Regions from separate parts of the Comamonas sp. HJ-2 genome, predicted to be linked through region 3. Evidence: predicted binding sites of a transcription regulator. Region 3 holds the regulator's gene; each other region holds the start of a gene.
What was found. The regulator LexA, encoded in region 3, represses DNA repair genes until DNA is damaged. The targets are predictions, from matches to a motif close to ACTGTATNNNNATACAGT.
Positions count from the first base shown of each region.

Region 1: recA (recombinase RecA) is a predicted target of LexA. The motif match lies at 2,039-2,056, and genes of this name have one in related genera.
Region 2: ACWGXF_RS00225 (DNA topoisomerase IV subunit B) is a predicted target of LexA. The motif match lies at 1,666-1,683, and genes of this name have one in related genera.

Region 1 covers NZ_JBSIFD010000003.1:243,319-246,595, forward strand. The annotation lists gene ACWGXF_RS04565 (hypothetical protein) at 1-156, opposite strand, end outside; gene recX (recombination regulator RecX) at 216-686, opposite strand; gene recA (recombinase RecA) at 872-1,981, opposite strand; gene ACWGXF_RS04580 (MarR family winged helix-turn-helix transcriptional regulator) at 2,120-2,611, shown strand; gene ACWGXF_RS04585 (response regulator) at 2,721-3,277, shown strand, end outside.
Region 2 covers NZ_JBSIFD010000001.1:52,766-56,042, forward strand. The annotation lists gene ACWGXF_RS00225 (DNA topoisomerase IV subunit B) at 1-1,632, opposite strand, end outside; gene ACWGXF_RS00230 (MFS transporter) at 2,052-3,248, shown strand; gene ACWGXF_RS00235 (hypothetical protein) at 3,265-3,277, shown strand, end outside.
Region 3 covers NZ_JBSIFD010000005.1:153,334-156,610, reverse strand. The annotation lists gene ACWGXF_RS06555 (hypothetical protein) at 1-40, opposite strand, end outside; gene ACWGXF_RS06550 (hypothetical protein) at 458-880, opposite strand; gene lexA (transcriptional repressor LexA) at 1,050-1,721, opposite strand; gene ACWGXF_RS06540 (asparaginase) at 1,804-2,784, shown strand; gene adk (adenylate kinase) at 3,047-3,277, opposite strand, start outside.

The DNA of each region.
Region 1 (3,277 bases), on a different contig from region 3:
GGCCATCAGGCGCGAAAAATAGAACACGGCCGCGCCGCAGCCCAGCACCAGGGCCAGCAAGGCACCCAGCATCAGGCCGCCCAGCAGCGATTTTCCGGCACTCAGGCCCACGCGCAAGGCGGATGGGGCGTCAGGGGGTTGCGAAGCAGTCAGCACGTGGGTCCCTCCGGTGTAAGAAGCGGTTCCTCGTCCAGCAGGAGGGAGCTGGCTGCAGCTCAGTCTTCGCTGTCGGGTGCTGCGCAGTATGGGGCATCGCGCAACACGCGTGAAGCCACGTCTGCCGAAAAGCCCCGCGACGCCATGAAGCGCAGCTGTTTAGCCTTTTCCTTGATATCGGCAGGCGGCGTACCAAAGCGCTTGCGCCACAGCTCGCGGGCGCGTTCCAGCTCGGTATCGCGCAGTTGCTCGCTCGCGTTGCGCACCACTTCATCGTCCAGCCCTTTGCTGCGCAACTCCTGCACCAGCCGTGCCGTGCCAAAGCGGCTGGACTTGCTGTGAATGACGGAATCCACCACCCGCTGCACACTGATGAAGCCGCGCTTTTCCAGCTCATCAAGAATGGCCTGCAGGTCATCGCCCTCTTCCACATACGGCGCCAGCTTGCGCTGCAGCTCCAGCCGCGAATGCTCGCGCTGCGCCAGCAGCTTGAGGGCGCGGCCCTTGAGTGAAAGTTTGGCAAAGCTCACGACGCATCTCCAGAAACAAAAAGGCGCAGGACGAACCTGCGCAAAGATGGCAAACCTTTTGAGCCATGAGGCCCGCACTCAAACACTGGCGCTCACCAAGCCAGGGACATCAAGCAGGGGCCGCACCCGCAGCGAGGCTGTAGTCCCCTTTCGCGAAAGGCGCATGGCGCCTCAGGGTGACTGAATCAACCTTCAATCACGCCGTCCTTGTCCACCTTGCCCTTGCCGCCCTTGGCAGGCTTGGCCTCGGCAGCCGCAGCACCGTCCACGGGCAGCAGCTTGATGCCCAGGCTCTCGCGAACCTTGTTTTCGATCTCAATGGCCAGCGCGGGGTTCTCGCGCAGGAATTCACGCGAGTTGTCGCGGCCCTGGCCGATTTTTTCGCCGTTGTAGGCATACCAGGCACCGCTCTTTTCCAGAATCTTGGCGTTCACGCCCATGTCCAGAATCTCGCCTTCGCGGCTGATGCCTTCGCCAAACAGGATGTCGAACTCTGCCGTCTTGAAGGGGGGCGAGACCTTGTTCTTCACGACCTTGACCTTGGTTTCGTTGCCGATGGCCTCGTCGCCCTTCTTGATGGTGCCGGTGCGGCGGATATCCAGACGCACGGAGGCATAGAACTTCAGCGCATTGCCGCCGGTGGTGGTCTCGGGCGAGCCGAACATCACGCCGATCTTCATGCGGATCTGGTTGATGAAGATGACCATGCAGTTGGTCTTCTTGATGGTGGCCGTCAGCTTGCGCAGGGCCTGGCTCATCAGACGGGCCTGCAGGCCGGGCAGGGCATCGCCCATCTCGCCTTCGATTTCGGCCTTGGGCGTCAATGCGGCCACCGAGTCGATGACGATCAGGTCCACGGCACCCGAACGCACCAGACTGTCGCAGATTTCCAGAGCCTGCTCACCGGTGTCGGGCTGGCTGATCAGCACGTCGCTGAGGTTCACGCCCAGCTTCTGGGCATAGCTGGTGTCCAGCGCATGTTCGGCGTCGATAAAGGCGCAGGTGCCGCCCTGCTTTTGCATCTCGGCAATGACCTGCAGCGTCAGCGTGGTCTTGCCCGAGGATTCGGGACCGTAGATTTCGATCACGCGGCCACGGGGCAGACCACCTACGCCCAGCGCGATGTCCAGACCCAGGGAGCCGGTGGAAACGACCTGAATGTCTTCGATGGCCTCACCTTCACCGAGCTTCATGATGGTGCCCTTGCCGAACTGCTTTTCGATCTGGGCCAGGGCTGCAGCCAGGGCTTTGGCTTTTTCGCTGTTGGCGTCGTTGGTCTTGGCGATGGCGTTCATATCAGGCTCCGAAGTAGGTGAATGACTGTCTGTGGCCAGTCCTGTTTTTGCATTCAGGCTGGATGCTTGAACAGTAGTTTAGATGCAGATACTGCAGATTTATTTAAATATTTAGTCAGTTTGCCTTACTATTCATCCATGTCAGAAATCGCCCCCGTCACCCCGCCCGCCGATGCCTGGCGCCAGACCCATCTGGGCCGTTTGCTGGGCCATGCCATGCGCCGCTTCGATGCGCGCGTGCTACAGCTCATGGCGCGTGCAGTGGAGGTGCCGCTGGCGCTATCCAATCTGGCGGCGCGCGACAAGGTGGGGGCAGCCCATATCCACATCACGCGCCATCTGTCGCTGGCAGGCGACCGGCTCACCGATCTGGCCGACAAGGCCGGCATGACCAAGCAGGCCATGGCCGATCTGGTGGCGCAGTGCGAAGCCTGGGGCCTGGTCACGCGCGAGGCCGATCCGCATGATGCGCGCGCCAGGCGCGTGCGCTTCACCGATGCGGGTCTGGCCTGGCTGCAGGCTTTTCACGACGCCGTAAGCCAGGCCGAAGCCGAATTTCGCGAAGCCGTGGGCGCGGATGTGGCCACCGTGGTCGCGCTGGGCCTGGAAGCCTATGCCGAAGGCTACTGAGATTCGACGCCTGTAAGCGACTGTCGAGAATTGCCCCGAACGGCCATGAGCCATCCCTACAATGGCAGCAAAAGTGCAAACAGGCACACATAACAAGCAGGAGACACACATGCGCATACTGATTGCCGAAGACGACCAGGTGCTGGCGGATGGCCTGCTGCGCACGCTGCGCAGCTCGGGCGCCGTCGTCAGCCATGTGGCCAATGGCAGCGAGGCCGATACCGCCTTGCTGACCAGCAGCGAATTCGATTTGCTGATTCTCGATCTGGGCCTGCCAAAGGTGCACGGCCTGGAAGTGCTCAAGCGCCTGCGCGGGCGTGGCGATGCGCTGCCGGTGCTGATTCTCACGGCCGCCGATTCGATCGAAGAGCGCGTACAGGGCCTGGACTATGGTGCCGACGACTACATGGCCAAGCCGTTTGCGCTGTCCGAGCTGGAAGCACGCGTGCGCGCCCTCACGCGTCGCGGCATGGGCGGCGCCAGCTCCACCATCAAGCATGGCCCGCTGGTCTATGACCAGACCGGCCGGGTCGCCACCATAGACGGCAAGATGGTGGAGCTGTCGGCGCGCGAGCTGGGCCTGCTGGAGGTGCTGCTGCAGCGCGCAGGCCGCCTGGTCAGCAAGGACCAGCTGGTGGAGCGCCTGTGCGAATGGGGCGAGGAGGT
Region 2 (3,277 bases), on a different contig from region 3:
GAACAGCGGCGGCAGCGCCACATGGATGTGGCCGGCCTCGATGAGCTTGGGGAAATGCTTGAAGAACAGCGTCAGCAGCAGCACCTGGATGTGCGAGCCGTCCACGTCCGCATCCGAGAGAATGCAGATCTTGCCGTAGCGCAGGCCGGACAGGTCGGGCTCGTCATTGGGGCCATGCGGGTCCACGCCGATCGCCACCGAGATATCGTGGATTTCGTTGTTGGCGAACAGCCGGTCGCGGTCCACCTCCCAGGTGTTGAGCACCTTGCCGCGCAGCGGCAGGATCGCCTGGGTTTCCTTGTCGCGGCCCATCTTGGCGCTGCCGCCCGCAGAGTCGCCCTCGACCAGGAACACCTCGTTGACGGCGATGTCCTTGCTCTCGCAATCGGTCAGCTTGCCGGGCAGCACGGCCACGCCGCTGCCCTTGCGCTTTTCCACCTTCTGGCCCGCCTTCTGGCGGGTCTGGGCCGCCTTGATGGCGATCTCGGCCAGCTTCTTGCCCCAGTCCACGTGCTCGTTGAGCCACAGCTCCAGCGCCGGGCGCACAAAGCCCGAGACCAGACGCACGGCATCGCGCGAATTCAGGCGCTCCTTGATCTGGCCCTGGAACTGCGGGTCCAGCACCTTGGCGTTGAGCACATAGCTGGCGCGCGCGAACACGTCGTCGGGCATCAGCTTGACGCCCTTGGGTAGCAGCGAGTGCATGTCGATGAAGGCCTTGACGGCCTGGAACAGGCCGTCGCGCAGGCCGCTGTCATGCGTGCCGCCCGCCGTGGTCGGAATCAGGTTGACATAGCTTTCGCGCAGCGGCGCGCCATCTTCGGTAAAGGCCACGCACCAGGCCGCGCCCTCGCCTTCGGCAAAGCTGTCGTTGTTCTTGTCGGCAAAGCCCTCGCCCTCGAACAGGGGAATGACGGGCTCGCCATTCAGGCTCTGCGCCAGATAGTCGCGCAGGCCGCCCTTGAACTGCCAGCTCTGGGTGTCGCGCGATTTTTCGTTGACCAGCGAAACGGCCACGCCGGGCATGAGCACGGCCTTGCTGCGCAGCAGATGCACCAGCTCGCCCATGGGCAGGGCCGAGGATTCGAAGTATTTGGCATCGGGCCAGGCACGTACCGTCGTGCCCTGCTTGCGCTCGCCGGCCTGCAGAGGGCGCACCTTGAGCGGCTCGATCACATCGCCGCCCGAGAACACCAGCGTGGCCACCTGGCCGTCGCGATGCACCTGCACCTCCAGGCGCGTGGCCAGCGCATTCGTCACCGAGACGCCCACGCCATGCAGACCGCCCGAGAAACTGTAGGCGCCGCCATTGCCCTTGTCGAACTTGCCGCCCGCGTGCAAACGGGTGAAGACCAGCTCCACCACGGGCGCCTTTTCCTCGGGATGCAGACCAAAGGGAATGCCGCGCCCGTCGTCCTCCACACTATAGGAGCCGTCGGCGTGCATGGTGAACTTGATTTTCTTGCCGTAGCCGGCAAGCGCCTCGTCGGCCGCGTTGTCGATCACCTCCTGCAGGATGTGCAGGGGGTTGTCGGTGCGCGTATACATGCCGGGACGCTGTTTGACAGGCTCCAGACCCTTGAGAACGCGGATCGAGCCTTCGGAATATTCGTTGGACGGTTTGACTGCCATGGGGGCGGATTGTAGTGGCCTCTCCGAATGAGAGCTGGATAAATTCACAGTTGTTTACTCCCAATACTCTTGCACAAAGCCCGAACATCTGTCTTGGCAACGTGTTTTTACCGGGTCTTCATCGCTGCGGATACTCTGAAAACAATAGCATTTACCGCTTGCCATTCATGCGTTATGGATAGTTTCAAATCAATATCCATTACACGGATTGCGCAAAGCGCTCACTTTTTATTTTTTTCTGCCCAGCTCCGGCTCCCGCGCCGCAGCTTGCCGGTCACGCATTCTGGCAGGGCAGCCTGCCACGCATGTGACGGCCTGTGCAGGCGCAAAACAGCTTGTTTCGTTAAAGTGACAAGTTGACCGCACCCCAAGCCTTTTTTCGCACACACGGCATGACTACAAAGACAACTCAAGCCCCCATGTCCATGGCGCAGATTCTTCTGTGCGGTGGCGCCATCGTCACGCTCTCCATGGGCATACGCCACGGCTTCGGCCTGTGGCTGCAACCTATCACCCAGGAGATGGGCTGGACGCGCGAGAACTTTTCCCTGGCCATTGCCGTGCAGAACCTGTCCTGGGGCATCTTGGGCATCTTTGTCGGCATGCTGGCCGACCGCATCGGCGCCTTCAAGGTGCTGATCGGCGGCTCCATCCTCTATGCGCTGGGCCTGGCCGGCATGGCGCTGTCTCCCGATGCCACCGTGTTTTTGCTGACCGCCGGCGTGCTGATCGGCGCGGCCCAGGCCGGCACCACCTATGCCGTGATCTACGGCGTGCTGGGCCGGCAGATTCCCGTGGCGCGGCGCAGCTGGGCCATGGGCGTGGCCGCGGCAGCGGGATCGTTTGGCCAGTTCTTCATGGTGCCCGTGGAAGGCAAGCTGATCGCGCAGTTCGGCTGGTCCAATGCCTTGTTGATACTGGCGCTGTTCGCGCTGCTGATCGCCGCCCTGGCCTTTGGCCTGCGCGAGCCGGGCTTTGGCGGCAGCACGCCCATCAAGCGCGAGCAGACCGTGGGCCAGGCGCTCAGGGAAGCCTGGACCTACCCCAGCTTTCTGCTGCTGATGGCGGGCTACTTTGTCTGCGGCTTCCAGGTCATGTTCATCGGGGTGCACATGCCCAGCTATCTGAAGGACTTCGGCATGGCGCCCCATGTGGCCAGCTATTCGCTGGCACTGGTCGGCCTGTTCAATATCTTCGGCACCTATCTGGCCGGCAATCTGGGCCAGAAGCTGCCCAAGCGCTACCTGCTGTCGGGCATCTACGGTCTGCGCTCGGTGGCCACCGTGGCCTTTTTGCTGGCACCGCTGTCGCCCTGGTCGGTCTATGCCTTCTGCGCCGCCATGGGCTTTCTGTGGCTGTCCACCGTGCCGCTGACCAATGCCACCATCGCCCAGATCTTCGGCGTGCAGCATCTGTCCATGCTGGGCGGCTTTGTCTTCTTCAGCCACCAGATCGGCAGCTTCCTGGGCGTATGGCTTGGCGGCTATCTCTACGATATCAACGGCAACTACGATATGGTCTGGTACATCTCGATTGCCCTGGGCATTTTTGCCGCCGTCGTCAACCTGCCCGTGCGCGAGGCAGCCATTGTGCGCCGCGCGCCCAGCGCCGCCTGATACCGGAGACACCACCATGCAGCTCAAAC
Region 3 (3,277 bases):
TGGCCTGTATGTGCTGCAAGAGCTTGCGGTAGGCACTCATAAGACGCCCTCATTGACATGTGTATATGAATGTTTCCACTGTCGAAGAGGTGCTGCAATACCCTGATCCGGGTATCCGTTCTGACGCATATTCGCGCCTGACAAGGAGTTTAGAAGGCTGCAAGGCTTGTGCGAAATGCGTTCTGGCGGACAGGCACAGGCAGAACATCAGCAAATAATTTACATGGCAATCCAGATCGTTCGGCGCCAATATAGAGGGCCTGCTCTGGCGACATCGAGTTTTTGCCTATGCACTGCTGGCAGAGTTGTCTGGCGCCATATCTGCCGGCCGATGGGCCAAGAGCGTTGAGGTGGCTTCCTGTTGGATGCAATGGAAGCTTTGTTGCATCGCCTGCAGACCTATCGCGGGTCAGGCTCGGAGCTGCACGAGTGCAGGCAGTCAAACCTCACTGTGCTTTCAGACTTGCGGGGTTGTTTGCTCATGGAGTGCCATACGCTCCAGCGCGGCACAGACATCGGCCATGCGTCCGCAGATCAACAGGCATTCGGGCTGACTGCGCGGCTCACGCTGCACGATCTTGAGAAGTCGTGGAGAAGCTGCTTGCCTAGACTCGTCGGTTATTGGCGATTGCAGCTCTGGTGTCGCTGCAAAAGCCTGAGGACAAAGCGTATTGCTGCCTAGACGACTGCGACCGCGGTTGGCGCGCATGACAGGAATGCTGATCTGCTTCGCCTTTGGGCGATTGCTAGTGAAGGATACAGGTTCTGCAGCGGCTTCGCTTGCATCATCAGAGCAGAAGTTCGGGTTGAGCGACAGCGTGGCAGGCTGCCCTTTAAGGGTCAGGCGTGTCAAAGCCTGCAGTGATGTGGCGAATCCCATTTGGCAACTCCTCTTGATGACCTTGCGGCATGGATAAGGGCAGGATTGCGTTCTTCAGGCAAAGCTCCGCCCAGGGCGAAGCTCAACGGCTTCGCGCCTACCACCTGGGCTTGAGAGGGAAAGAGGCCCGGTGCCTCCGCTGCATAGGCGTAGGGACGCCGTCTGCCCGTTACATGAACATGCTGTTGCGGATAAGGCCTACGGCCAGGCCTTCGATGGCGAATGGCTCTTCAGGATCGACGTGAATGATCTTGTAGTCGGGGTTCTCGGGCAGCAGCTCGATGCCCTGAGGCGTGCGCTTGAAGCGTTTGACGGTCACGTCGTCACCGAGGCGGGCCACCACAATCTGGCCGTTGCGCGCTTCATGCGTAGCCTGTACCGCCAGCAGGTCGCCGTCCATGATGCCCGCGTCACGCATGGACATGCCGCGGACCTTGAGCAGGTAATCGGGCTTGGCGGCAAACAGGCTGGGCTCGACCGAATAGCTCTGATCGATATGTTCCTGGGCCAGAATAGGCGAGCCGGCAGCGACGCGGCCGACCAGGGGAAGCACCAGCGGGGCCAGGGCTGTGAGCGGTAGCGCAAAGCTGGCACCACGTGCCGCATTGATGTTGCGCACGGTATCGGCGCGCAGGCGAATACCGCGCGATGTGCCGCTGACCAGATCTATGACGCCCTTGCGGGCCAGTGCCTGCAAATGCTCTTCTGCAGCATTGGCCGACTTGAAGCCAAAGGTGCTGGCAATCTCGGCCCGGGTAGGGGGCGCACCCGTGCGAGCGATGCTGGACTGGATGAGGTCCAGAATCTGCTGCTGGCGGGGAGTGAGCTTGGGGTGGTCCATGGGCATTCCTTGATCGATCGATGATGAATACTGTGTGTTCATCCAGTACCTGTATTTTTAATCAGTTTGAAGAGGACTGCAAGTGGAACGTGACAAAAATATCGTCATTCTGGGCACCGGTGGCACGATTGCCGGTGTTGCCGAGCAGGCGGGCACCAGTGTGGGCTACCGTGCGGCCCAACTGGGCGTGGCTCAGCTGCTGCAGGCCGTGCCGGACCTGGAGCTCGTTGCTTCTGCGTCGCTGCAGGTGGAGCAGCTGGCGCAGCTGGACAGCAAGGATATGGATCACGCGACCTGGCATGCACTCGCGCTGCGATGTGCCGAGCTGCTCGCTCGTGATGACGTGAGCGGCATCGTGATCACCCATGGCACCGACACGCTGGAGGAAACCGCCTGGTTTCTGCAATGTGTTCTGCACCCGGCAAAGCCCGTGGTACTGACCTGCGCCATGCGCCCGGCCACAGCCATTTCGGCTGACGGCCCCGGCAATCTGCGCGATGCCGTGGCCTGTGCGGCCGACATGCAGGCTGCTGGCCGCGGTGTGCTTGCCGTGGTGGCGGGCCGGGTGTTCAGTGCACGCCAGGTGCGCAAGGTGCATCCTTACCGTGTGGATGCCTTCGATGGCAGTGGTGCCGGCCCGCAGGGCTGGGTGGAAGAGGGGCGGCTGCGCTGGGCAACAGGCGGGCTGCCGGTCGTTGCGGCCAGCTCCACTGCAATCGCTTTACCGCCCGCAGATCACTGGCCCCTGGTGGAGCTGCTGCACAGTCATGCCGGCTGCAACAGTGCCGTAGCGCTGGCGGTGATGCAGGCCTGGTATGCGGCAGGCGTGCGTGCCGTGGTGGTGGTGGGCACGGGCAATGGCACGGTCCATCAGGCATTGGCGCCAGCCCTGGACTGGGCGCAGGCGCAGGGCATGGCTTTGCGCATCACGACCCGGTGCGAGGAGGGGCAGGTGGTGCGGGCCGAGGGAGCGGGGGATGGCCGTGTGAGCAGCCTGCCGGCGGCCAAGGCCAGAATCAGCCTGATGCTGGAGCTGATGGGCTGGCCTCACGCATTGGATTGATGCTCTTATTATGAGAGCGGTCAGCCTGCGTTAATAAAGAGTATTTATGGTGTTTTTACCTGAAGTCCAATGAATGTAGGCGCAGGCAGCTATGAATATTGATGGCTGCAATGCCATCCTTGGTGCAGCTATCCCGCCGGCCGGAAGGCCGGGAGCGCGAGCTTCAAAAACAAAAAAGGCCGGTGAAGACACCGGCCTTTTTTGCCCAGAGATGCCTGGCCGCGAAAGTCGGCAAGGCTCCATGAGCGAGTGATCAGGGCGATCAGGAAGCCAGAGCGGCCAGAGCGCGTTCGGTGATTTCTTCCACGCTGCCTGTGCCGCTGATGGCGCGGTACTTGGGGGCCGCTGCTGCATCGGCCTTGGCCCAGTTGCTGTAGTAGTCCACCAGAGGACGTGTCTGGCTGCTGTAGACGTCCAGGCGCTTCTTGACGGTTTCTTCCTTGTCGTCTTCGCGCTGAACCAGGTCTTCACCGGTCACGTCGTCCTTGCCTTC